DNA from 4 places in the Paenibacillus sp. sg306046 genome. Region 3 is predicted to be linked to each of the others. Evidence: riboswitches for the same ligand, from Rfam matches in the RefSeq annotation. Region 3 holds a riboswitch; each other region holds the start of a gene.

Region 1 (5,963 bases), on a different contig from region 3:
GGGCGCGGCGCTATTCGCTCTGCGCGCCCTGCTTCACCCCCTGCTGAATGCCGGCGTCTATTATTCTCTCCATCATACGCAGATGAATGCCGGCTACCGGTTTGTCGAGGGCATCCGCCGCCTTACGCTGCCCTTTCTCGGCTATTATATGATGCAGCTCGTGCTGACGCTCGCGCCGCTCATCTGGCTGGCTCCCCGTTTATGGGCGCAGCTGTCCAAGCAGCCGTCCTATGCAGAGCTGGGCCAGGCGCTGCTTCCGGCGCTCGCAGCGTATGCGCTGTATGCGTTTGGCGTCCAGCTGTTTTTCATGCATTTGCAGATTGGACGCACAAGCGGACGGTCCTTGCTGTTCAGCGCCTTGTTTGCGCTTCGCCACCTGCCCGCAATTGCGGCTGCGGCCTCGTTCATCCTGATCGTGACCGCGGTCGCTACCGCCGCTGTAACGGCAGCCGCTTTTCTGTGGGCCGGCTTCCTCGCGCTGGCGGGCATTCAGGCGTACAGATTGGCCCAAATGTTGTTCAAGCTGTGGTTGATCGGCACGCAATATGCGCTATGGACCGAGAAGGCGTAGCATGCTGAACTGAACTTGATGAAAGAAGCAGTATGCCACCGGCAACAAAAAGACGCCCGATCCCGCTTGCAAGCCGGGAAAGGGCGTCTTCTCTATTTTAACGGGGTTAACTTTAAGGCGCCGGTTAACCCCGGAATTGGTTATGACAAGCAGCCTTAAGCTTTCTCCATGACGAGGCGCAGCTGGACCTCCAGTTCATTTTGCGTAGCGAGCGTGACGGTGTGCGGATTTTTCAAGCCGAAATCGTCAAAGGTAACCTTGGTGCTGCCCTGCAGCTTCAGCTGCCCCTGGTCATACATTGCCTCGCTTGTAAACACAACGTCTTTTGTTTTGTCCTTCACCTTCAAGGTGCCTTTCAGCTCTACCGGCACCTTCGTGCCTTCTTTCCACTCCTTAGGCAATTCTCCGAACGAAGCTACAGTAAAGCTGGCTTCCGGGTATTTTTCCGTATCCAGGAAATCCGACGCGCGGACATGATTGTCACGCTGTCCGTTGCCGGAGCTGAGCTTGGCCACTTCGATTTTCCCTTCGGCCTTGGATTGGGCCGGCGAGTTCGTGTCGAGCTGCCAGGAGCCTTGCACCGGCGTCACGACAAAGTTAACCGTTTCCTTCGAGGTCGTAACCGAGAAGTATACTTCAGAGGTCGGAATTACCTTCCAATTGCCGTTAATGGCGTTTGCCTGAAGCGTCGGGGTCGACGCTGCTCCGGCTCCCGCCGCTCCTGTCGTACCTGTTGATCCTGTCGATGCTGCCGCCGGTGCGGAAGACATGACATCTTTGACCTCGATGTGGTTGCCTGCGTAGTAATCATAGGCCCAGTAACCGCCTCCCGCCAAAAGTACTACAGCTGCTGCCGCAATTGCCAATTTTTTTGTATTCATCCTGAACTCCTCCTCGAATTCGCACTACACAGTGTAGTGTCAATTTATAAAAAAAATTAAAGCAGCGATAGAAAAAATACGCCCGATTTTATCAGCACGACCGGCAATGAAATCATCATCAGCTTCACGGGCCATGTCTGTGAGGCGGATGCCTCCGGGTCTACAATATTATTGATTCTGTAATGAATGGAAGTATCGGCAAACGACACGTACGCAAATTGTACGTCAAGCGGCCGTTTCTTTTTTTTCAGCAGCTTGAGCAACGCGCTTCCGATATTGGCTGCTGTGCCAGTAGCTGTCATCGCCTCATGATCGGCCACGAGCTCGCGAGCGATTTTATACTGGCTGCTGCACCAGTTCAAAATCGGGATATACCACATGACCTGACTGACTATGTGAAGGGAGAATGTCTTCAACGGATCGCGATGACGGCGGTGAGAACGTTCGTGGTAATACACGGCTTCCAGCTCGTCCGAATCCAGCAGCTCCAGCAGACCGGTTGAAAACACAATTCGCGGCTTCAGCAATCCCAGCGTGAGCGCAATCGGCTCCGCAGCGGAAATCACGACCAGCGAATGGCTGTCCTCCGGAAAGCGTGCCCGAAGCTCGGCCGTTAGCGGCCCGTGCTGCCGCTCCTCGATCCACTGCAGCGCGCGGCGGAAAGCTTGAGCCTGGTTGCCGACCAGCCAGAGACTGACAAGCAGCGTGTACAGCACCATAGCGCTCAGGATCGGTCTGATCGAATCGAAGCCCATTGCGCTGAGAAGCTGGCTGCACAGTATGAAGATGTTAAACTCGAGCGACCAGCCCAACGCCTTGTGAGCCGCGTACAGCCCCATCTGCGTCCATACCAGCAGTGCAACGAGCATCGGTATTGCAAACAGAATTTTGGAGCGGTTTTTCCACATGACCTATCGTTCCTTTTTCAGCGCTTTTACTTTCTGCTCCAGCTTCTCGATCATCGCAGGGTCCGCTTCTTCCAGCGCATCCAGCATATGATTGACGACAAGCGGGCCAAAGTCCTCCAGCAGCCCATGTGTAATTTCTTTCGACTGCTTCTCCAGAAAGTGCTCCTTCGAATCGAGCGGCTCGTATACCGACGAACGACCCTCCGGCTTCTTGCTCAGCAGTCCCTTGTCAACCAGCCGGTTCATAACCGTCATGACGGTATTGAAGCTCAGCGGTTCGTCCAGGCGTCCAAGCCGTTGCTGCACTTCCTTGATCGACAATCCCGGCTGTGCCCACAAAATGTCCAGCACCTTAGCCTCGAGCGGACCGAAAAACCGGTTGAGACCTTTCTCGTAGAACTTGAAGTTTTGAATTCTCATGGCTCCCGCACCTCACACTACAAATTGTAGTTTGTGTGCGGAGGAAAGTCAAATCCTACTATTTCCTACCGGTTATTCCTACCGGCAAGCTGTATCGCTCCCCGGTCCCGCGCCTGTTTCGATGAATTTGGACAAAACCTGCCAGCGCCCCTTATTCCAATTTTTTCAAATTAGGAACCAGCAATCCGCTCCGCGGCGACATCCAGCTTTACCCGCCAAGGTTTCACTTTAATCGAGATAAATGTGACAATTTCGTGACAAAGAAGGAGTTCGTCGCTTAAACTCGAATACTTGTACTTCAGCACAGCCAAACAAGAAAATATTGCCGAATTTCTGTCTTAGAAAACGGGGGAACCATTTCTGGGTGAATTGATCTCGCATAAGAGTGATCATAGGGAACCTTCAACCGAACCCTTCAGCTAACCTCGTAGGCACCGGAAGGGGAAAATTCTTTGAAGAAGCTGGTCGGTTTTGTTTGCTCTACCGTTTTATTTTTCAGTATCTCGCTAGGCAGCGCAGCTGCTGAAACCCCACTAAGCGCAGCGGTTAACGAAGGCTTGGGCACCCCGTACAAAGCGGCGGGCACTACGCTGAACGGCTTCGACTGCTCCGGCTACACGGCGTGGGTGTTTGACAAGCTCGGCCTTGATCTGCCGCACTCCTCCAAGGCGCAAGCCCAGGAAGGCTCCAAGGTTGAGAAAAGCGACCTGCGCGCAGGCGATCTCGTATTTTTCAACACCGACGGCAAAGGAATTTCCCATGTTGGCGTATATGTAGGGGATGGAAAGTTTTACCATTCCGCCAGTGATGACGGCGTTGTCATTACGAAGCTCTCCGACAAATATTACGCCAAGCGTTATGTCACTGCACGGCGCGTCCTCACAGAGGACATGTTTAATCAAGTGATGTCTGACACACAGAAGTAACCTGCTGCTCGTTCAACTTTTAAGCCATTGAAAAACCTCGGCCTGCTCCGCTGATTTCGTTCGTTTTCCGAATGGGATTCGCCGGTCCGCAGCCGGGGTTTTTCTTTGTACAGCCTGCGATGCGGGCGCCATACAGCCAGGGAAAGGACTCGCTGCCATGATCTTATTCATCCACCGCAAGGATCTCCGCATCCATGACCTGCCCGCGCTGGACGCCATCCGCGCTTCCCGCCTGCCGAGCTTGCATCTGCTTATTCTCGACCCGTTTCTGCTCCGCAACGGTCGGGAGGCCGAGCATAGCGGTCGGAACTTTCTCGCCCATGCCGGACGCCTGCAGCGCCTCTACGCCGAGCACGGCGCACAGCTTCATCTGCTTTACGGCGAGCCGCAGGCGGTGCTCAGCCGTGTGCTGGCGGCACATCCGATCCGCGAGGTTGTCCTCCACGGCGACTACACCCCGTACGCCCGGGCCCGCGACCGTCTACTGCGGCAAGCTGCCGAGCTGCACGGTGTTCCGGTAACGGCCTATGACGAAGCTTCGCTCGCCGATCTGCGCGACTTCGTACAATGGACGGGGCGCGAGGAGCCCTACAAGGTGTTCACCCCGTTTTATCGGCGCTGGAGTACCTATGTGAGCGAACGCTTCCGGCCCTCCTCCCCGCACACGATCCGGGAGCTGCGCACCGCCGCACTCGCCGAAGACGTTGCAGCCGACTTCCGGCTGCCTCCTGAGCTGGAGCCTTTGATCAACGCAGGCGATCCTTGGCTGGCCGGCGGGCAGCTCGAACCGCAGCAGGCGCTGGAGCCGTTCCTGGAAGAAAAGCTGGCCGGCTACGCGGACGGGCGGGACCGGTTTGCGCGTGCAGACACAAGCCGGATCAGCCGCCATCTGAACGTCGGCTCGCTATCCATCCGCGACGTATACGAACAGCTGCTGCAAGCTCCGCTGGGCATAGAGCCTTGGCTGCGGCAGCTTGCCTGGCGCGACTTTTACCTGTACCAGTCGCGGCTGGACCCGGACTTCTTCCGTTATGAGCAGGTGTTCGACCTGTCGCCGCTCAGCGAGACGCATCTTCAAGCCTGGGCGGAGGCGCGCACCGGCATTCCGATTATTGATGCGGCGATGACCGAGCTGAACGAAACAGGCTGGATGCCCAATCGGCTCCGCATGATTACCGCGATGTTTCTGACGAAAAACCTGGGCTGTCCGTTCCCGCTGGGCGAACGGTATTTTCGCCGCAAGCTCAGCGATTACGACCATGTACTGAACCGGGGCGGCTGGCTGTGGTGCGCCTCGCTGGGCTTCGATGCAGCTCCGTATTTCCGGGTGATGAACCCGGTCACGCAATCGCAAACGCATGACCCGTCCGGCGCGTACATTCGCCGCTGGCTGCCCCGGCTGGCCGGGCTGACTGACGCCGACATTCATCGGCCGCTTCCGGAAGCGATCGTCGATCTGAAGCGGTCGCGCGCGCAGGCCATTGACACCTACAAGCATATTCTCGGGTCCCGCTCCGCTCCGAAGCCGGAGTAAGACCTTGCAAGCCTGAGCGGGCGGTCTGCAAGCAAGCCGATTCATTCCGTCATCGGAGGCGTTATCGGATGCGTTATCGGAGCAGCGCAAAAAGACGGCCGGAGGGATTATCCCGCCGCCGTCGTCCGCAGCGTCTCGTTGTAGACGCTGGCCGTGTTTTTCCCGCTGCGCTTCGCCTCGTACAACGCCAGATCCGCACACTTGTACAGCCCTTCCGCATCAAGAGCCTGATCCGGCGCAAGCGCTATGCCGATGGAAGCGGTCGTGTAGAAATCCTGATCCGTCCCCTTCATCCGAATCGGACGCTCCAGCTCGCGGAGAATTTGCCGGGCGACGGATAAAGCCGCCAATTCATCGGCGGCGGCATGCAGCACGACCGCAAACTCGTCGCCGCCAAGGCGAGCCTTCACATCCGCCGTCTGCTGCACGACCGAGCGGATGCGGCTGCCAACCTCCCACAGAAAGCGGTCGCCCGCATCATGTCCGAACGTATCGTTGATATGCTTGAAATGATCCAGATCAATCAGCAGCAGCGCCAGCCTGGAGCCTTTTCGCTGGCACTTGCGGATGCCGAGCTGGAGCGCATTTTCGAACATCGGACGGTTGGACAAGCCCGTCAGCACATCATGGGAAGCCAAATACAGCGGCTTCGCCACCAGCCTTGAAATAAAATAGGAAATCGCCAGCGATACGCAAATGGTCGCCAGAAATTGCAGCAGGAAA
Region 2 (5,963 bases), on a different contig from region 3:
CGGCATATTGCCTGCCCAACTCGTGAATTTTGAATACAATGTCGCCGCCGTACGACTTGCGAGTGACCAGGTCTCCCTGTTTCATGGCTTCATCGCCTCCTCGTCTATCGTATGGCGGCGCTGGGCAAATGGTGCAGACGATTCGCCTATGCCCGGCCGTCCGGCTTGGCGGCGCTGCCGAGATGTGCCAACAAGGCGGCGGACAAGACCGCATATTCTTCCATCGACAATGTCTCGCCGCGGCGCGAAGGGTCGATGCCCGCTTTCTGCAGCAGCCGCTCCAGTTCCGGCTTCGTATCCTTTGTAAAATATTTGGCTGCCAGGTTGTTGTAGATCGTTTTGCGGCGCTGGGTAAAGCTCGCCTGCACGACCTCGAAGAAAAATGCTTCATCAGCGACGGCCACCGCCGGCGCCTGCCGCACCTTCAGCTTGATCACTGCCGAATCCACATTCGGCTGCGGAATAAACACCGTCTGCGGAACGATCGCTACCAGCTCCGGCTGGCAATAATATTGCACGGCAATGCTGAGCGAGCCGTACTCCTTGCCTCCAGGCTTCGCGGCCATCCGCTCGGCCACTTCCTTCTGAATCATGACGACGATGTTTTCAAGCGGCAGCCGTTCCTCCAGCAGCTTCATCAAAATCGGCGTCGTGACATAATAAGGCAGATTGGCGACAACGCTCACCTTGTCCACGGCTTGGAAATGCTCGGCAAATAAAGCTTGCAAGTCAACCTTCAGCACATCGCCATGTACGACGGACGCATGCGGATACGGGGCCAGCGTTTCCTCCAGCATCGGAAGAAGACGCTGGTCAATCTCGACGGCCACAACCTTGGACGCCTGCTTGGCCAGCTGCTGGGTTAATGCTCCGATCCCGGGGCCGATCTCAAGCGCCCCTTTCGTAGCATCCAGCTCAGCCGCCGATACAATCCGGTTCAGCACATTTTGGTCAATGAGAAAATTTTGTCCCAGGCTTTTCTTCAAAGTGAACCCGTACTTCTGCATCAATTCCTTCGTCCGCTTGGGCGATGCAATGTCGCCGGCCGCTTGTCCGGACGGAAAGTTGGACTGCTGGCTCATGATTCCGCCTCCTTCTGTGCTTCCTGCTCCAGCTCACGCCGGGCCTCGTCGAATTCCGCGCGCGAAATTTGAAACATTCGGCAGCGGTTGTAGAACTGCTTGCCGTTGCAATACCCGATGCCGAGCCGGTTGCCCATCGCCAGCCGTCTGGCCGCAGCCTGAGGATGCACGATCAGCCCGGCTTCCAGCAGGTCGTCCCACGCGATCTCCGACGCCGCTTCAGGACAATCGGTTCGCACGTTGGCGAGCGCAGACCGGATCGCCTCCACGGAGGCGTTTTCGACTCCGATATCTCCCTTGCTTGTTGCGGCCTGCTGGGTCAGAAACGCATGCTTGGCGCCAGGAACCGCGCGCGCGATAATTTTACGGATTCGTTCTCCCGCATGATCCGGATCGGTGAAGATGATGACGCCCCGGCGCTCCTGCGCCAGCCGGATGCGCCGGATAATGCTGTCATTGATCGCCGAGCCGCCGGTTTCGATCGTTTCCGCTTCGACCGCACGTTTGATGGCGACTGTATCGTCCTTGCCTTCGACTACGATAATTTCCTTGATCAAGCTCGATGCTCCTTTCCGAATTCGTACACATGGAAAAAGAAGAGGGCGGTAAGCGCCTCTTCTTGATCCGTTAATCTATATGGACTACCAGTCTTCCCGAATTGCATGTTCCTAATCAGCAGACGGCTTCTTCGGTCCGATGATATATACCGTATATCCGCGTTTAACGCCAAATTTGTCGGCATAGCTATCACTTTGGAAGAAGACGTCAATCTTGTTCCCTTTTACGGCGCTGCCCGTATCTTCAGCCCGGCGGAAGCCGATCCCGTCGATATAGACCCACCAGCCGATCGGGATTACTTTAGGATCGACTGCAATCGTGCGACCTTCCGTTACCTTCGCACCCGAAGACGTTACGCCATATTGCGGATGGCTTGCATCCTTGCCCGTCGATTCCTTACCAGCGGAATACGCGGTCAGCGTAACATTTTTAATCACTTGCTTATAACCGAAATTCACTCCGTTTTTCGTCAGTTCCTCCACCGTCGGCGAGGAGGCTGACAACGCGACAACCGGGCTTTTGGTGCCTACAGCGACAATACGTTTTTTGCTTTGCGTTTGTACAGCTTCGCCAATCACTTCTTCCGAGACCAGTACGCCATCCTCAAACAGCTTCTCGGTTTTCTTGATCTTCAAACCTTCCTGACCCTCTTGAACGACCTGCTCCTTGCCCTTCAACAGCTTGGCGTCATCCTGCTTGACCGTTTCATACGCGATCGCTTCATGCAGCTCGCCTTCTTCCTTCTTCACGCGGACCACTTTCACCGCGCTCTGCGCACTAATTTCACTGTCCAGCGCAGGCACAACCTTATCCAGTTCGCCAAGCGTCACATCCAGCTCCTGCAGCGCACTGGCTACCGTCTTGCCGACCGTATACGCCGTCTTCGTCTCCCCGTCCACCGTAAGCTGTACCGGTGTCGTGCGAGTAACGGTAATCCGGTCCCCCGACTTGATCTTCGAATCCCGTTCATGCGACAGCCGATCGTGATCGGCAACCGCGATCCCTTGCTCATCCAGAATTTGTTGCAGCTGCTCTCCACGGGTTTGGAACGTGCGCTCCTGTCCGTCAACAACAAGCGATACGCGCTTGACAGCCGTACCGTGCAACATCATTAAGAACATGAAAGTCATAGCGAATGAAGTCAAAACGCTTAACGTGATCATACGCAAGTTTCCATGCTTCCATCGCAACGCGAAGGTCATGCTGGATGATCGTCTTTCATGGGTTTGCTCAGTTGTTCCAGCTCCCACTTGTTCGGTCCTCCTTAAAGCCTCGCCATTTTGAGTGTTATGCATGATTAGAGTCTGACGCGACTATGGTAAATTGTTTGGAATGCAATTCCCAACGTTTCTTCCGCTGTCATCAGAGCCGCCACTTGCCTGCTACGTCCCCCCTTCGGGCGCATCGTTACGAACGTGCTTGGACATTTATCCCATCTACGGGGAAACACAAAAAAGTCGCGGAGAAGAGGAACCTTCCCGTGACTTTTTTCATTTGACCCAAATGAAAAGTTAAGCACACGACAATCGTTACCTCTCTCTAGACGCTTACGAGGTTAGCTGACGGATTCGGACTTGAGAGTCGCCCTACCTCCGGCACAATGATGTGCCCGAGGATTCACCCCTTAAAAAAACATCCCGGTGTCGTAATCCGACCGCCGTGATGTGGTTCCCCCGTTTCCCTTGCGGAAACTCAGCGATGTTGGAAAAAGTGTGATCGTATGAAGTTATTATTGAGTGTACGACGCCGAGGCTGAACTTGTAAAGTATACAAACTTCGAAAAAAAGAGCGAATTTGATTCGAATTCGGCATTATTAGAGCTTTTTTAGAAGTAAAATCCATCTATTTCTCGTTGTGACGCAGTTTTTTAACGGATTATCTTCAATTTTCTTGAATCGCGATTCGTATCTCCATTTTTGGATACGCTTTCTTCCTCTCTCTTGGCTACGAAATCTTAAAAAGTCTCATCGCGTTCTGCGTCGTAATCTCCGCCAATTCCTCCATAGAAATCCCTTTAATTTCCGCTGCCGCTTCAGCTACCAGCCGCACATAAGCAGACTCGTTACGTTTGCCCCGATACGGATGCGGCGTCAAGTAAGGCGCGTCCGTTTCGATCAGCAGCCGTTCAAGCGGCACCTGAGCGAGCACCTCCTTCGGCTGCCGGGCGTTTTTGAACGTAACCGGTCCGCCGAACGAAATATAGAAGTTCATATCCAGACAAAGCTTGGCCGTCTCCCAGCTGCCGGAGTAACAATGCATGACGCCGCCGACCTCGGCAGCCCGTTCCTCCTGCAGCGTCTGCACCACATCATGGTGCGCATCGCGGTTATGAATCGCAATCGGCAGTCCTACCCGGCGCGCCAGCCTGATTTGTTCACGAAACACGCGATCCTGAACATCCTTGGGCGACGTATCCCAGTAATAATCGAGTCCGATTTCGCCAATTGCCACAACCTTCTCATGAGCGCACAGCGATTCAAGCCAGACCAGATCGTCATCCGTCATATCCTTGGCGTCCGTCGGATGCCAGCCAACTGTCGAATAAATAAATGCATACTGTTCCGCAAGCGCCAGCGAAGTCGGAATCGTTTCACGGTTGAAGCCGATATTCACAATTCGACGAATTCCGTTTTCCTGCGCGCGGGCAATCACTTCATGTCGGTCTTCATCGAATTCAGGGGCATTCAGGTGCGCATGGGTGTCGATTAACATAACAATCTCCTTTGTGTTGTCTGCTTATTATATAGAAGGAATTAAGACCAGGTTATAGCTGCAGCAGCTCCCGCAAGTCGCGATCCAGGTGAAGCCGCTGTTTCACCAGCAGCTCCTGAGGGTAATAAAGATGGTATTTTCCCATCTGGATGCCGCTGATCGAACGGACAATTTCTGATTTATGTGAGATTTCCGTCAGCTGGTCATGCGAATCAAGCAACAAAATGGGTAGCTTCTCATCCTGCTCTCCCGGCCGGTATACATCGTAAGACTGGTCCGAAGGAAAATCCACCTCAAGGTAGTAAACCGGATCAATGCCTGCCGCCGTCAACTGCTCCCGCAGCCGCTCCAGCACGTCCACATCCAACCTCTCCAGCGTCACATACTTGAACAAGCGCCGCTGCAGGAACCGGCTGCACAGGTCTGCCAGCACTTCGTCCTGCTCCAGTGTCCACTGCATCAGCGTCGTCTGCATAAATGCCTCGTCGAGCAAGTAATAATCGTTGCAGGTCAGCTTGCGCTCAAACAAGGCCGGCATCGGCGACAGCAGCGAGCGGAAGGCAAAGCCCTCCTCATACAAATGTCTCGCTCTTTGAAAAATTTTATGCAGCACAACCTCGGCGCTGCGGGTTACCGGATGGAAGTAAACCTGCCAATACATCTGATATCTCGACATCAGGTAATCTTCAACCGCGTGCATGCCGCTGTCCTTGACCACAATATGTCCCTGGTACGGGCGCATAACCCGCAAGATTCGCTCCAGATCAAATGTGCCGTAATTCACTCCCGTGAAATAGGCGTCACGCAATAAATAATCCATTCGGTCTGCATCCAGTTGACTGGATACGAGGCTGACGACAATTTCACGGCGATACGTCTTGGCGATGACACCGGCAACCTCCTGCGGGAAGGTCGGGGACACGCGGCGCAGCACCTCATTGACCTCGGTATCGCCGAGAACTATGCGGCAGGACCATTCCTCGTGATGCGCGCCGAACGTTTTTTCGATGGAATGGGAAAACGGGCCGTGTCCCACATCATGCAGCAAAGCCGCGCACAGGCACAGCAGCCTTTCTTCCTTCGGCCAATCCTCATACTGGTTGCGCTCGAACTGCGAGATAATTTTACGAGTCACCTCATACACGCCGAGCGAATGGGAGAAGCGGCTGTGCTCAGCGCCATGAAAGGTCAGAAAGCAGGTACCCAGTTGACGGATCCGGCGCAGCCGCTGAAACTCCCGGGTATTGATGAGATCCCAAATCGTCTGATCTTGCACGTAAATGTATTTATGAACAGGGTCCTTAAACACTTTTTCTTCCTGCATCGGATAACTCATAGCAGCGCCTCCTTTTCGATCCGCTTGATTTCGACAAAAAACCCGGAACTCTCGCTAATTTGTCGAATTATATTCTTGGGTTTCTTCCAGTAACAGTTGCAACATTGTGATTTCACATAAGTTGCAACAAGATGCAAACCAAATTCATCAATATGCAAACTTCCCTTGTACTACGCCGCAAATCAGCTTTGCACCTTTTTCCTACTCTTCTAATTTATCAAACATTTCTTCAAATTACCACGAAATACCGTATTTTTGAGGTTGACTATTTTGGG
Region 3 (5,963 bases):
GTATCGCCCGTTGAATATGTGAACCGTTACCGACTGCGCCAGGTCCAGCATATGCTGGCAAGCCAGGCTTATTCAGTCAAAGAAGTGGCGGCAGCGAATCGCCAGCCCGCAGGAGCAGCAGAATTTGCTGGCCGAAGCGATCACCAAGCTTGAGCAAGCCCGACCGGACCTGATTTTGTGCGATGAGCGGCACCATGGCTTTGAAGAGCAGCTGAGCCGGATCGCTCCCGTCTTTTTGATTCCTTCCCAGACGATGAACTGGCGGCTTGTCCACCAGAGGCTGGCCGAAGCTGTCGGCCGGGAACGGAAAGCGGAGCTGCACTTCCGCAGTCTGGACAACAGGCTCAGGCGCGCGCGAACGCTGCTGCAGCGCAGCTTCGGCAGCGAGACGGTCACCGTGATGCGGGTCGTCAACCGGCTGATCCGGATTCAAGGCTTGCGCAACCATCCGTTAAATGAATTGCTGTGCGAGCAGCTCGGGCTGCGGCCCGGCTATTATGTGCATCCGAGTTTGATGAATTTGGAGTTTTCGCCTGACCAATACCAGGACCTTGGAACCGATTATCTGTTTATTTTTGAGCCGGAAGCCGGAACGCCAAATGCTTCGGTATGGCGGCAGCTGCAAACAACGCCCGAATGGCACGCCAGCCTCGCGGTTTCCCGCAGCCGGACCCGGTTTACCTCCAACTGGGCGATGCTCAGCTGGTCCCCGCAGGGCAGAGCGCAGATCGTAAATGAGCTTCTCGCCTTGAGCGCCGTCGCCCGCTAAAGCAAGCACGGGCGGCGTGTTTGTCAGGCCGGTGCTATCGCCTTTCCTCAATGTAAAAAACACATGCTCCGGCACTGGCTCCGAAGCATGTGTTTTAGGTTAGCGGCCGAGCTGCTCGGCCAGCAGCATCAGCACAAGACCTTGCCCGTACAACGTCGGGTACTGCGCGATTTCCTGATAAGCCTCCACGGTCTCCATCACCGGCGTCCCGCCGGATACGCCGGTTACCTCTCCCGAGGGCAGCGCCTTCGTCAGCACCGCCGACAGCGCCCGATCAGCCGCCTCCAGACATCCCGGGTCCAGCATATTCAGCTTGACCGCCTTCAGGATGCCGCAGGCGATGCCTGCGCTGCCGGACGTTTCCGGGTAAAAGTCGGCCCGGTCCATCACCGTCGCCCACAGCCCATCCGCCTGCTGGAAGCGAATCAGCCCCTGCATCAGCCTTGTGTAGCGTGCTGTCACCGCAGCGGGAATCGGGGCAAGCTCCCCGACCATCATCGGCGTCGCAACCGCAATCCAGGCGTTGGCGCGCGTCCATCTTGCTCCGGACATAAAATGGCGCTCGCTGCAGTTCCAGCCGTGAAACAGCACCCCGGTGTCCGGGTCCTGCAGCAGCTCCAGGTGCAGCTCCAGCTGGCGCAGCGCCTCGGCGATATAAGTCGGGTCTCCCGTCAGCCGTCCCATCCGGGCCATAAACAGCCCCGCCATAAATACCGTATCGGCCCACACCTGCTCCGGAAAGCTCACGTCCTCCGTCACCGTGTGCTCCCATGCGCCCTCCCTTGTCCGTGGCGCCTCATGGATCATCCAATCCGCCACCCGCCTAGCCGTCTGCAGCAGCACAGGGTCCCCTGTATGACGGTACAGCTCAGGGAAAATGGCAAACGGCGCCATCGAGTTGATCACCTTGTTTGCTTCCGCCTGCTGCAAATGGTCCGTGGTCCATCGAATCAGCGTGTCCAGAATGTGCGGCTCCCCAAGCTGCTCGTAATAAGCCAGCATCGCAATGACGCCAACCCCCGGTACCCAATCCCAATGATGAATATCAAGTCCCCAGTTCCCCCGGTGATCGGCCAGCATATACGCGTACACCCGTTCGGCGGTTTGCCGCCATTGTTCATGCTCTGCGAGCTTGACCATTGCGTCGTCCTCCCTGGTTCAAAGGCTACACTATATGTATGAGCGGCGACGCGTTCAGATGAGTCGCAAATATACAACAACTTTTCCCACTCCTGTCATACGTTCAATGGCCTGTTCCTTGCGCCCGGTCGTTTTCGTTGCCCTCTGCTGCTTGTCCATTGCCAGTTGTCGCTTCGTTTAAGCAAGCTGCCAGCCGGGTAAACCTAAAATAAACCCGCCATCAGGCGGGTTCAGGCAGTCCTCCGGCTGCGAAAGCCGGGGACGGTGTATGTTTGTTCGAAAAGCAATCGTCATCCATTTCAAAAGGCCAGGCCGGACAATGTTCAGGGGGTCAGGCGCCGGCTGCAACCCGCTTGGCTCCCACATACCGTTTGCCCCAATAGCCGCCCGTCAAGCTGGCGAAGGAAACGCCCGCCGAGGACACGGAGGAAATAAACTGGCCGTTCCCTGCATAAATGCCGACGTGAAACACTTTGTTTTTTTCAGCGAAAAAGACCAGATCGCCTTCCTGCAGGTCCGTCACCGTTTGATCAAGATCCGCATACATGTCGGCAGAGGTACGGGGCAGCGAAACGCCCTTCTGTTGAAAAATGTAGCCGACAAATCCCGAGCAATCGAAGCCATTCAGCGTTTGTCCGCCATACACGTAAGGGGTGCCCACATATTGCGCAGCCGTTTGAATAAGCGACGGCGCCGGAGGGGCAGCCGCAGCCGGGGCTGGATTGGCTGACTTATACCAGGCTGGCGCATGGTAGTTGCCGTCTTCATTAATGATGGCGATCCGGTTGCTCGCATCCCACTGAACACGGTAGCCGAACGTTTCCGACACAAACCGCAGCGGCAGAAACACGCGCCCCTGCTCAAATCGGGCCGGCGTATCCATGGCTACCGGTTTGCCGTTGACGATCGCTTGCTTGTCTCCCGTTTGCAGCTGGATGGTTTGCTTGTCGCTCGTCAGCGTCACCTTGACCCGATCGGCCTCCTTGCTCCACTCCAGCTTGTAGCCGAGGTTTTCGACCAGCAGGCGCAGCGGAATTTGCAGCGTATTGGCCGTGTCAATAAACGGCTGCGCATCCGGAAAGTTAACCAGACTGTCATTGACCTGCACCTTGACTTCCGTTGAAGCGGCATGCGCCGACGTAGCGGCATAGCCGGAGACGAGCCCGGCAGCCGTCAGTGCGCATGAGAAAACAAGCGTTTTGTAAAAACGGTTCAAACGTATTCCTCCTGTAGCCTTCGAGGTTAGTTGACGGATTCGGAAGAGGTCGCTCCCTAGCTCGCTGGCGCAAGCATTCACCCCAAGTAAATCATCCCCCGTACCAGCCCTTCTGCTGAGCTGGATTCGGCCGTTTAATGTTGCTTGCTGTGCGGCAGCAAGGTTTGGACACAGAAATAAGCTCGATATGCAGCAGGCACATTGCCGCAGGCTCCCATTCAAGATCAGGAATTCCCACGCTTTCCCGCTTGCATACAGGGCTTATTCATGCAAGTCCCATTATAGAGGCCCGTACGGTAAAGTTCAACTAACCTGCGACCTATCCTGCAGGGCCCCCTTGTGCCGACAACCCTATCTCGTCTCGCGGTGCAAGGTCACACGTTTGAGGCGAGGGCAATACTTTTTAAGCTCCATCCGGCCTGGATGTGTTTTTTTGTTCTTGCTCGTCGTATAATTGCGGTCGCCCGTCTCGGTGCAAGCCAACGTCACAACAACTCTCATCTTGCATTCACCTCCCCCAGCTCCGCAACGGCTCCTGGGAACGGGTCTGCAAACCGGCTCCAAGGCTGCCCCAGCTCTTCGTCCGTCAGCAGCGCCGCATCCAGCGTTGCGGTAATCGCTTCTCGATCCATGCCGATCCCGATCAGCACCAGCTTGTTGATCCGATCCCCATATACCGGATGCCACGACTTCGCCAGCTCGGGGTCCTCCTGCAGCAGGCTCACCCGTTCCGCCTCCGGCAGCGCCGCAACCCAGTAGCCCGCCGGGCCAAATTGAATCGACGGTCCGGCCTGACTGAGGCTTTGTCCCATCTCGTTGCGGCTGGCGAGCCATGCCATCCCTTTGGCCCGGACGACCTCGGCGGGCCATTCCACCATCCAGCCCATCAGGCGCTGCGGATGAAACGGCTTGACCCGCTCGTAGACAAAGGAGGTGATCCCGTATTCCTCCGTTTCCGGCGTATGCTCCGGCTTCTCCAGCTCCTGCATCCAACCGGCCGATGCGCTCACGGCTTCAAAATCAAACAGCCCGGTGTTTAAAATGTCCGACGGCTGCACAACGCCCTGCTCAGCCCGGATCAGACGGGCGCGAGGCTGCAGCTTGCGCAGCACCGCCTCCAGCTCATCCAGCTCGTCCGCATCGACCTTGTCGCATTTATTCAGAATCAGGACGTCGCAAAATTCGATCTGATCAATCAGCAAGTCCACCACATCTCGCGTATCGTCCTCGCCGACCGCCTCGCCGCGCTCCAGCAGCGTTTCGCCGGAGGCATAGTCATGCCAGAACCGATACGCATCGACGACGGTCACCATCGTATCAAGCCGGCAATATTGGGACAGGTCAATGCCGCTCTCCTCATTCACATACGTAAAGGTTTGCGCAACCGGCAACGGCTCGCCAACTCCGGTCGATTCGATCAGCACATAATCAAAGCGGTCGGCTTTGGCCAGTCGCTCGACCTCGCGCAGCAAGTCCTCCCGCAGCGTACAGCAAATACAGCCGTTGGACATCTCGACAAGCGTTTCACTGGTGCGGGACAAGCCCCCTCCGTCGCGAATCAGCCCGGCATCTATATTCACCTCGCTCAAATCATTCACGATTACCGCTACCTTCAACCCGTCGCGGTTATGTAGCACGTGATTGAGAATTGTCGTCTTGCCCGCTCCCAGATAGCCGCTCAGCACCGTCACCGGAATTTGCTTTGTTGTCATCCTGTTGCTCAGCTCCAATTTGTAATTTTTACGAATAAATGTATTGTACAAACAAACGCCGGCTCTGTCAACCGGCAGGGGAAAAATCGGTATCGAGCGGTCGCGCTCCTTGCTACAAGCAAAAAGGCAGCCCTCAGGCTGCCCGCATACTCGATCCTCATTCGGTCTATACGTCACACCTGCATCGGCTAGACGCGGAAAAAATCGGACGGACTTTTGCCCGTCACCATCTTGAACACTTGGCTGAAATACGCGGCATTGCTAAAGCCGACCATCTCGCCGACCTCATACACCATATGCTGGCCGGACTGCAAATAAGCAATCGCCTTCTGGATGCGGAATTGATTGAGATAATGGACAAAGTTTTGTCCGGTCACCCGCTTGAACAGCTGGCTCAAATATTTCGGATGCACGTACAGCTCCTTGGCCAACGCTGCAAAGCTGATCTCTTCGTTGTAGTGCAGCTCCACATGCTGCTTCACATTGTCCACCAGCCGGTTGCCCTTGCGGCCCGACTGCTCCTGCTGCACGATCAGCAGCCATTCGCCTACCAGCTCGTTCATCCAGCGGACGAGGTCCTTGAGCGTGTACCACTGTTGAATTTCCCGCAAAAACTGCGACATGGTGCGCGGCGGAGCCTGCTGCGCCAGCCCGTCATGCCAGGCGAGCATCATGGAGCTGAAGAGGCCGACGCAGATCGTCTGGATATCGGCCAATGAGCCGCTAACCTCCGCCTCCAGCCGCGCGTGAATTTGCGCCCACTGTGCCTTGGCCTGATCGAGTGCTTTGCCGGACAAAGCTTCGTTCCATTCCTTGAGCAGCGGGGCATACTGGTCAAAGGTTGTATCCAGCCGCTCCAGCTCGCGGTACGGGTATACTTGGCCGGAGCCCTGGTATTCCGCCGCCTCCAGCGCCTTCCGGCTCTCCAGGTAGGAGTCGATCAGCTCATGCAGGCCATGCTTCACAGAGCCGATGCCGGCGAGCGCTTCAATTTTGAGCAGCGTGCTGATTTTCTCCGTCGCCAGCCGTCCGAGCTGCTCGCAGAACCGCGACAGCTTCTCCTCGCCGCCTGTTCCTCCCTCGGCGGACAACAGCAGCAGGACAAACACATTGTCGGAATAATCAA
Region 4 (5,963 bases), on a different contig from region 3:
GCACCTCCTTGATCAACGCTGAAATCTGATCGGCGGACTGATGGGATTGCTCGGCCAGCTTGCGCACTTCGCCGGCAACGACTGAAAATCCGCGGCCATGCTCGCCGACGCGCGAAGCTTCAATGGCGGCATTCAAGGCAAGCATATTCGTTTGATTGGCAATACCGGTAATCAGACCGAGAATGTTGCCGATTTCTTGCGAGCGGCGATCCAGCAGGCCGACGGTTGCCGAAGTGTCCTTTACAAACTGGTCGATCACTTTCATTTGCTCAGCCATGTCTTGCACCGCCATATCTCCTTGCGACGATTTGCGCTCCACGTCGTTTGCTTCGTCGGCTACGCCAGAGGAGCTGTGGGCAATCGTCTGGATAACGCCGGAAATTTCGGAAATGGCCCGTGAGCTTTCCGTGCTGGAGCTTTCCTGGTGTTTGATGTTGTCGGCTATCATTTTGATATGCTCATTGATCGCTTCGGCATGCTGATTGTTTTCTTCCATCGTGGAGTAGAGGCTCTTCGCCGAATCGGCCACCTGGACAGACAGCTCCTGAACCTTCACAATGGTATTGTTCATCTTGCGGGTCATGATGTTAAACTTATCGTTGATAATCCCGAGGTCATCGCGCCCTGTCTTGATCTCCACGTCAAGATTGCCCGCACTCACCTGCTCGATTCCCCGAATCAGCTCCTTGATCGGCGAGAGCGTGCGTTTGACAATGTAGAACTGCACAAGCAGGATCAGCACAAGCGAACCGGCCAAAATCAACAACCCGTATGTAAGAAGCGTCTTGAGTCCATTTGGAACGGCAGAAGCATCCGCATCAACGGCAAAATAAGCAAAGATACGGCCACTGCTGTCCTTCAAAGGATAAGCAATCGTGACCCAGGTGCCGAGCGTGTCGTCATATACGGTGGAAAATTCGGAATTTTGCGAGGCCAGCATTTTGGTCACCGTATCAACGACGACCTGCGGCTGCTCGTACATATCGCCAATCCCCAAATTCCCCTCCTTCAACGGCTGCACCAGATGCGTCGGCACCGCCGTGATGGAGGTTTTGTTCCCGTCCTTCAGCTCCGTGCCGAAAATATAGGCTTGGGCAATCGTCGGATTGTACTTGCTCGCCGAATCCATCAAATCGCGCAGCTCGGCCTGCACAGGGCCGTCATAGCTTTTTTCCTGCATGGCTTTCTGTACCTTGCCAATGTCAATTTGCTTGAACCAGGCTGCGGTAACCGTTTCGATCTGGTTGTGAAGCTGCTTGATCAGTATCGACTTCTGAATAAAGTAGCTGGAGATAATCAGAAGCGCCCCAATCAGGACAATGTTGATCGATGAAAGCAGCAGATTTTTTGCATAAAACGACATACCGGTTTTCTTGTCCATGTTGATGCGGTTCCTCCAATATAAAATAGATTTTAAAGGGATCTAACGTGTTGCGAGTATCCTCCCCCTTTGCGGCCAAAACAAATGTCGCTGCACCGCCGTCAGTTTACATAATTCGACAAAGTTCAGGACATTTTTTCCATTATACCATAATTTACTTCGATGTCTTCACCAATAAATGGGACACGCGGTTTCCACATCTGGAAGCCCCCGGATAAATCGCAATCCGTCAGGGACAATCGTCCCCCTGAAGCTCGGAAATCCTCAACGAAAAAAACCGAAATTTCCGCGTTTTGACGCGGAGTTTCGGCTTTTTTAGGTCTAAAAACGTATAGGCGCAGTCCTGCTTTTCTCAATTTTGAACGTATTGTAAATTTTAACATGGAAACTTTTACGGGATGCTTCGCCTTGTGGATCATGTTACTATGAGGCAACCGCAACGAACGGCTCGCTTGGGCCAGTTCGGGCGGACAAAACTAAACGAAAGGCCGAAGCTTCTGTAAGAAGCGCGGGGAACCCACGATTCAGGGGTGAAGCCGCATCTGCGGCCGGGTGATTGCTCTTTGACCCGAACCCGTCAGCTAACCTCGCAGGCCAACATAAGGAGAGGATGGATGTAATGCGTTTCAAAAAAACCGTTTTGACAGGTGCGCTCGCCATTAGTGTCGTTGCTGGAGCAGGCTCTGCCTTTGCAGCGCCGACGACTGCTCCGATCGGACAGGATCTCATCGCGAACCGTCTTCAGCAAACGTACGGATTGTCGCTGAACGAGCTGCTTCAACACGTTCAAGGCGCTAACCTTCGCATAGTATGCCCGCAATTGCAAGGCAATTATCCGGGCCTGCAAGACTTGTATGGCGGCGGCTTCTTCGGGGGCTATACGCCTGCTCCGGTGACGCCGGGCTCTGACGCTGGAACGCCGGACAACGGCTCCGTTCCGGGCTCTGACGCCGGAACGCCGGACAGCGGCTCCGTTCCAGGCTCTGACGCTGGAACGCCGGACAACGGCTCCGTTCCAGGCTCTGACGCTGGAACGCCGGACAGCGGCTCCGTTCCGGGCTCTGACGCCGGAACGCCGGACAGCGGCTCTATTCCGGGCTCTGACGCCGGAACGCCGACGCCAGACACGGGAACGGCTCCGGGAACGCCGGCAGGAGGCACAGAAGCGCCGGCAGCGCCAAGCGCGCCGTCCGGTACAGACACGGCCTCTGCTTACGCTGAGCAAGTGGTGACAATCGTGAACGCCGAGCGGGCCAAAGCCGGCTTGTCGCCGCTGACGAGCGACCCGGCGCTTGCCAATATGGCGCTGGATAAAGCGAAGGATATGTACAGCCGCAATTATTTCGATCATACGTCGCCGACTTACGGCTCTCCATTTGATATGATGAAAACTTATGGCATTAACTATTCATACGCCGGCGAAAATATCGCCAAAGGACAACGTGATCCGCAAGAGGTTATGACTGCCTGGATGAACAGTGCAGGCCATCGGCAAAATATAATGAGCCCGAACTATACGAAAATCGGCGTTGCTTACTACAATGGCGTTTGGGTGCAGGAGTTTATTGCGAATTAAAGAAACGAAATCGGTTGATGCCTTAGTCTCATGAGCAAGCTCTAACACCCCTTTCCTCCGAACGAGTCGGAAGCCATGACGGCTTCCCCGTTCTGGAGTAAGGGGTGTTTGGCTATCTGTAACTTTTCGCTAAGCTTCGGAACCGGCAGCTTGACCGACGCGCGCTGCTTTCAATTCATACATATTAACAGTGGTGCTAATGACAAAGTCCGGAGGCGTGCGATCCTTCTGGTTGCGATGCCCCTCGATATGCTCCGGGCTTCGTTCCCAGTTTTTCCACGCTTCCTCCGATTCCCAGCGAATCATGACCAAAACCTCATCCATATCCTTGCTGCGTTTATTTACCATGACGCTAATATCGAGCAGGCCGGGCATCTTGTCCATCGCACCCGGCCGACTGAATCGCTCGATGATTGTATCGGCATGTCCCGGCTTCGCTTGAATCGTTCTCGTCTGAATCAGCATGCTAGAAGTCTCCTTTGCCTGGCTGGTATACTTGCATCCGTGTTTTCGCGGTTGCTTTTCTTGCGATAATCGAATTCTTCAGCTCCGCTGAAAACTTATACATTCGATTATCTTAAAATATACCTGCCGCAAGCAAAAAGCTGAATGGATTATCCGGCGGCGGCATAGACGATTTGACCGGCTGCCCTCCAGACACGGCTCCCTGCGAGATCAGCCACGAACGTCCGCGCTCCGTTTTCGTTAAGCGAAATCGTCCTCCGTCAGCTCCAAATTAATGGCGGCAGCCGCTCTGCTGCCCGCTGCGGCGGCAAGGATCAGCTGAGAAGGCATCACGTAAGCGGCATCCCCTGCGGCGTACAAGCCCGGAACCGTGCTTTTGCCCCACTCATCGGCGGCAATCCCGCCCAGCTTGTTCACTTCATACTGCAGCGACGCTTCAAAGGACGCATGCGGAAGCCATTCAGGAGCAACAAACCCGCCCGTTCGCTCAATGCGGGTCCCGTCAGCGAATTCCACCTGCCGCAATTTCCCTGCTTCGCCGATAAACGCGGCCACTTCCTGCTCGGTCACCTCGATCCGTCTCGCTTGCAGCAGCAGCTTCTGTTCCTCGCTCAGCACCGCCTGCCCGTTCGTGCAGATAACCAGATTTTGACTCCAGTTATAGAGCAGCTTCGTCAGATGGAATACACTCGGCTGTGTCGAGACAACGATCAGCGGCTGATCCCGAAGCTCCCATCCGTCGCAATAAGGGCAATTAAACAAGCTCGTTCCATAACATTCACGCAGACCCGGAATGTCCGGCAGCACCTCGCGGAGACCTGTCGCCACCAGCACCTTGCGCGCTTCAAGCCTTTCCCCGTCCCCCATACTCAGAGTAAAGGTATCGCCGCTCCGCTGAATATCCGCCGCCTTCCCCACCCGATGCTCCACGGACGGATACCGCAGCACTTCCTCGTAAGCGATACGCCGGAATTCGGATGGAGTTACGCCATCCCGGGTCAAAAAGCCGTGTGAAGCATGCGTCACTTTATTTCTCGGCTCGTTATTGTCCAGCAAGGCCACCTTCCTCCGGGCTCTCCCAAGCACAAGCGCCGCATTTAAACCGGCAGGTCCTCCACCAATAATGACACAATCATAGATCAACGTCAGTTCCTCCTTTAGTTCAATGCCCAAATAAAAGACTTAAAAGATTCTTTATATCTCTGATTATATAAAAAATAGCTGTGGCTTAGGGAGCCACGGTTATTTTTTTGGCAAGCTCAGATAGTTTTTGCCGCTCCAAATATTGCTCAAGCTCTTCTTCCGCCGACAGCATCACCTTCTGAATGAGGCATCCGTCCCCATGATCCAGCCCGCAATCAAATAAGGACGCCGTGCCTTCAATCGCATGAATAATATCGAGAAACGAAAGATTTTCCCAGTTCCGCTTTAACGTATACCCGCCGTTAGCCCCTGAAACCGATTCGATCATGCCGGCCTTGACGAGCTTGGTCAATATTTTGGATAAATACGTAGGGGAAACATTCTGCCGCTCCGCCAGCTGCTGCACGCCGACAGGCTTATTCGGACTAGCGGCCACGAGAAACAGCATCGTGTGCAGGGCGTAATTGGTCGCCTTCGAATATTTCATCCAACCATCCACCTCAATCAAGGATTTAACATGTCTATAATATACTTTATAATTCCCTGCTGTCAACTGCCACAAAGCCTGCCATCCGGCCCTGCCCGGGGCAACAAGTCCGACATACGTACGGGAACAAGCCGCTACAGCTTTCCCTGCAGCAGCTCGTCCATAATCTGATGCTGGCCTAGCGGCGACCAGCTCCGGCCGATCCAGTTCGACGCCAGCCGAACCCGGCGGCTAACGTCGAGCGGCGTCCCGCCGCAAGCCGCGCCCGGCTGCAGCCGTGTCAGCAGATCGGCCTCGTTCTCCGATTCCTCCCGATTATCGTACACATACAGATGATCCGAATCAAGCGTCGGCGCCTTGTCCAGCTCAAACTCCAGATAGGGAAGGTCCAGCGGCACCCGGTAGCTGGGCTTGAGCCCCAGCTCCGTGTACAGCAGCGTATTCATCGGATGCTGGACGATTCCCTGCACCCTGACCTTCCGGCTATACAGACGCAGGAAGCAAAAGGTTTCATCTGTGCAAGCCGAGTTAAGCAGCCCGCGCAGCTCCCGGATTCGGCGCTCCACCTGCCCGATATTATGGCCCGCCTCCTGCTCACGGCCTGCCAGCTCCGCCAATTTCCGATGAGTGGTCCGCCAATCGACCGTAAAGCCGAGCATCACGGTCGGCGCAATCTGCTTCAATTGCTCATAGATCGGCTGGTGCCGGCAATCGGCGACGATCAGGTCGGGTCGCGCCTGCTTCAGACTCTGCAGCTGCTGCCGAATCCAGGCAGCGCTGGCTTCCTCGATCCGGCAGCCGTCATCCCAACCGTTCATAACCGCTACTGGCTCCACACCCATCGAACGAAAGCAGTCCTCATAGCGGAAGCTTGACGCCACCGCAATGCGCAGCTCCTTCCGCTGCACGTA

Evidence for each region. A riboswitch is a leader RNA that binds a small molecule or an ion and turns the genes downstream of it on or off. The one in region 3 is predicted to bind cyclic di-AMP.
Region 1: it holds a riboswitch for cyclic di-AMP, as region 3 does, so the genes downstream of both, AC6ROY_RS15385 (C40 family peptidase) here and AC6ROY_RS02470 (C40 family peptidase) in region 3, are expected to answer to the same signal.
Region 2: it holds a riboswitch for cyclic di-AMP, as region 3 does, so the genes downstream of both, AC6ROY_RS22220 (resuscitation-promoting factor) here and AC6ROY_RS02470 (C40 family peptidase) in region 3, are expected to answer to the same signal.
Region 4: it holds a riboswitch for cyclic di-AMP, as region 3 does, so the genes downstream of both, AC6ROY_RS12130 (CAP domain-containing protein) here and AC6ROY_RS02470 (C40 family peptidase) in region 3, are expected to answer to the same signal.

Annotation. Positions count from the first base shown of each region.
Region 1 covers NZ_JCAMRT010000014.1:24,701-30,663, forward strand. The annotation lists gene AC6ROY_RS15365 (hypothetical protein) at 1-571, shown strand, start outside; gene AC6ROY_RS15370 (YceI family protein) at 727-1,452, opposite strand; gene AC6ROY_RS15375 (M56 family metallopeptidase) at 1,509-2,360, opposite strand; gene AC6ROY_RS15380 (BlaI/MecI/CopY family transcriptional regulator) at 2,364-2,780, opposite strand; cyclic di-AMP (ydaO/yuaA leader) riboswitch at 3,094-3,229, shown strand; gene AC6ROY_RS15385 (C40 family peptidase) at 3,233-3,706, shown strand; gene AC6ROY_RS15390 (cryptochrome/photolyase family protein) at 3,864-5,240, shown strand; gene AC6ROY_RS15395 (diguanylate cyclase domain-containing protein) at 5,348-5,963, opposite strand, start outside.
Region 2 covers NZ_JCAMRT010000028.1:48,815-54,777, forward strand. The annotation lists gene yabG (sporulation peptidase YabG) at 1-85, opposite strand, end outside; gene rsmA (16S rRNA (adenine(1518)-N(6)/adenine(1519)-N(6))-dimethyltransferase RsmA) at 147-1,082, opposite strand; gene rnmV (ribonuclease M5) at 1,079-1,639, opposite strand; gene AC6ROY_RS22220 (resuscitation-promoting factor) at 1,751-2,842, opposite strand; cyclic di-AMP (ydaO/yuaA leader) riboswitch at 3,169-3,348, opposite strand; gene AC6ROY_RS22225 (TatD family hydrolase) at 3,585-4,352, opposite strand; gene AC6ROY_RS22230 (HD domain-containing protein) at 4,405-5,688, opposite strand.
Region 3 covers NZ_JCAMRT010000002.1:101,909-107,871, reverse strand. The annotation lists gene AC6ROY_RS02485 (helix-turn-helix domain-containing protein) at 1-153, shown strand, start outside; gene AC6ROY_RS02480 (ABC transporter substrate-binding protein) at 125-769, shown strand; gene AC6ROY_RS02475 (glycoside hydrolase family 88/105 protein) at 869-1,909, opposite strand; gene AC6ROY_RS02470 (C40 family peptidase) at 2,241-3,125, opposite strand; cyclic di-AMP (ydaO/yuaA leader) riboswitch at 3,126-3,267, opposite strand; gene rpmG (50S ribosomal protein L33) at 3,477-3,626, opposite strand; gene AC6ROY_RS02460 (GTP-binding protein) at 3,623-4,837, opposite strand; gene AC6ROY_RS02455 (response regulator) at 5,026-5,963, opposite strand, start outside.
Region 4 covers NZ_JCAMRT010000010.1:23,841-29,803, reverse strand. The annotation lists gene AC6ROY_RS12135 (methyl-accepting chemotaxis protein) at 1-1,381, opposite strand, end outside; cyclic di-AMP (ydaO/yuaA leader) riboswitch at 1,858-1,992, shown strand; gene AC6ROY_RS12130 (CAP domain-containing protein) at 2,001-2,957, shown strand; gene AC6ROY_RS12125 (antibiotic biosynthesis monooxygenase) at 3,087-3,422, opposite strand; gene AC6ROY_RS12120 (NAD(P)/FAD-dependent oxidoreductase) at 3,663-4,565, opposite strand; gene AC6ROY_RS12115 (Rrf2 family transcriptional regulator) at 4,651-5,052, opposite strand; gene AC6ROY_RS12110 (helix-turn-helix domain-containing protein) at 5,187-5,963, opposite strand, start outside.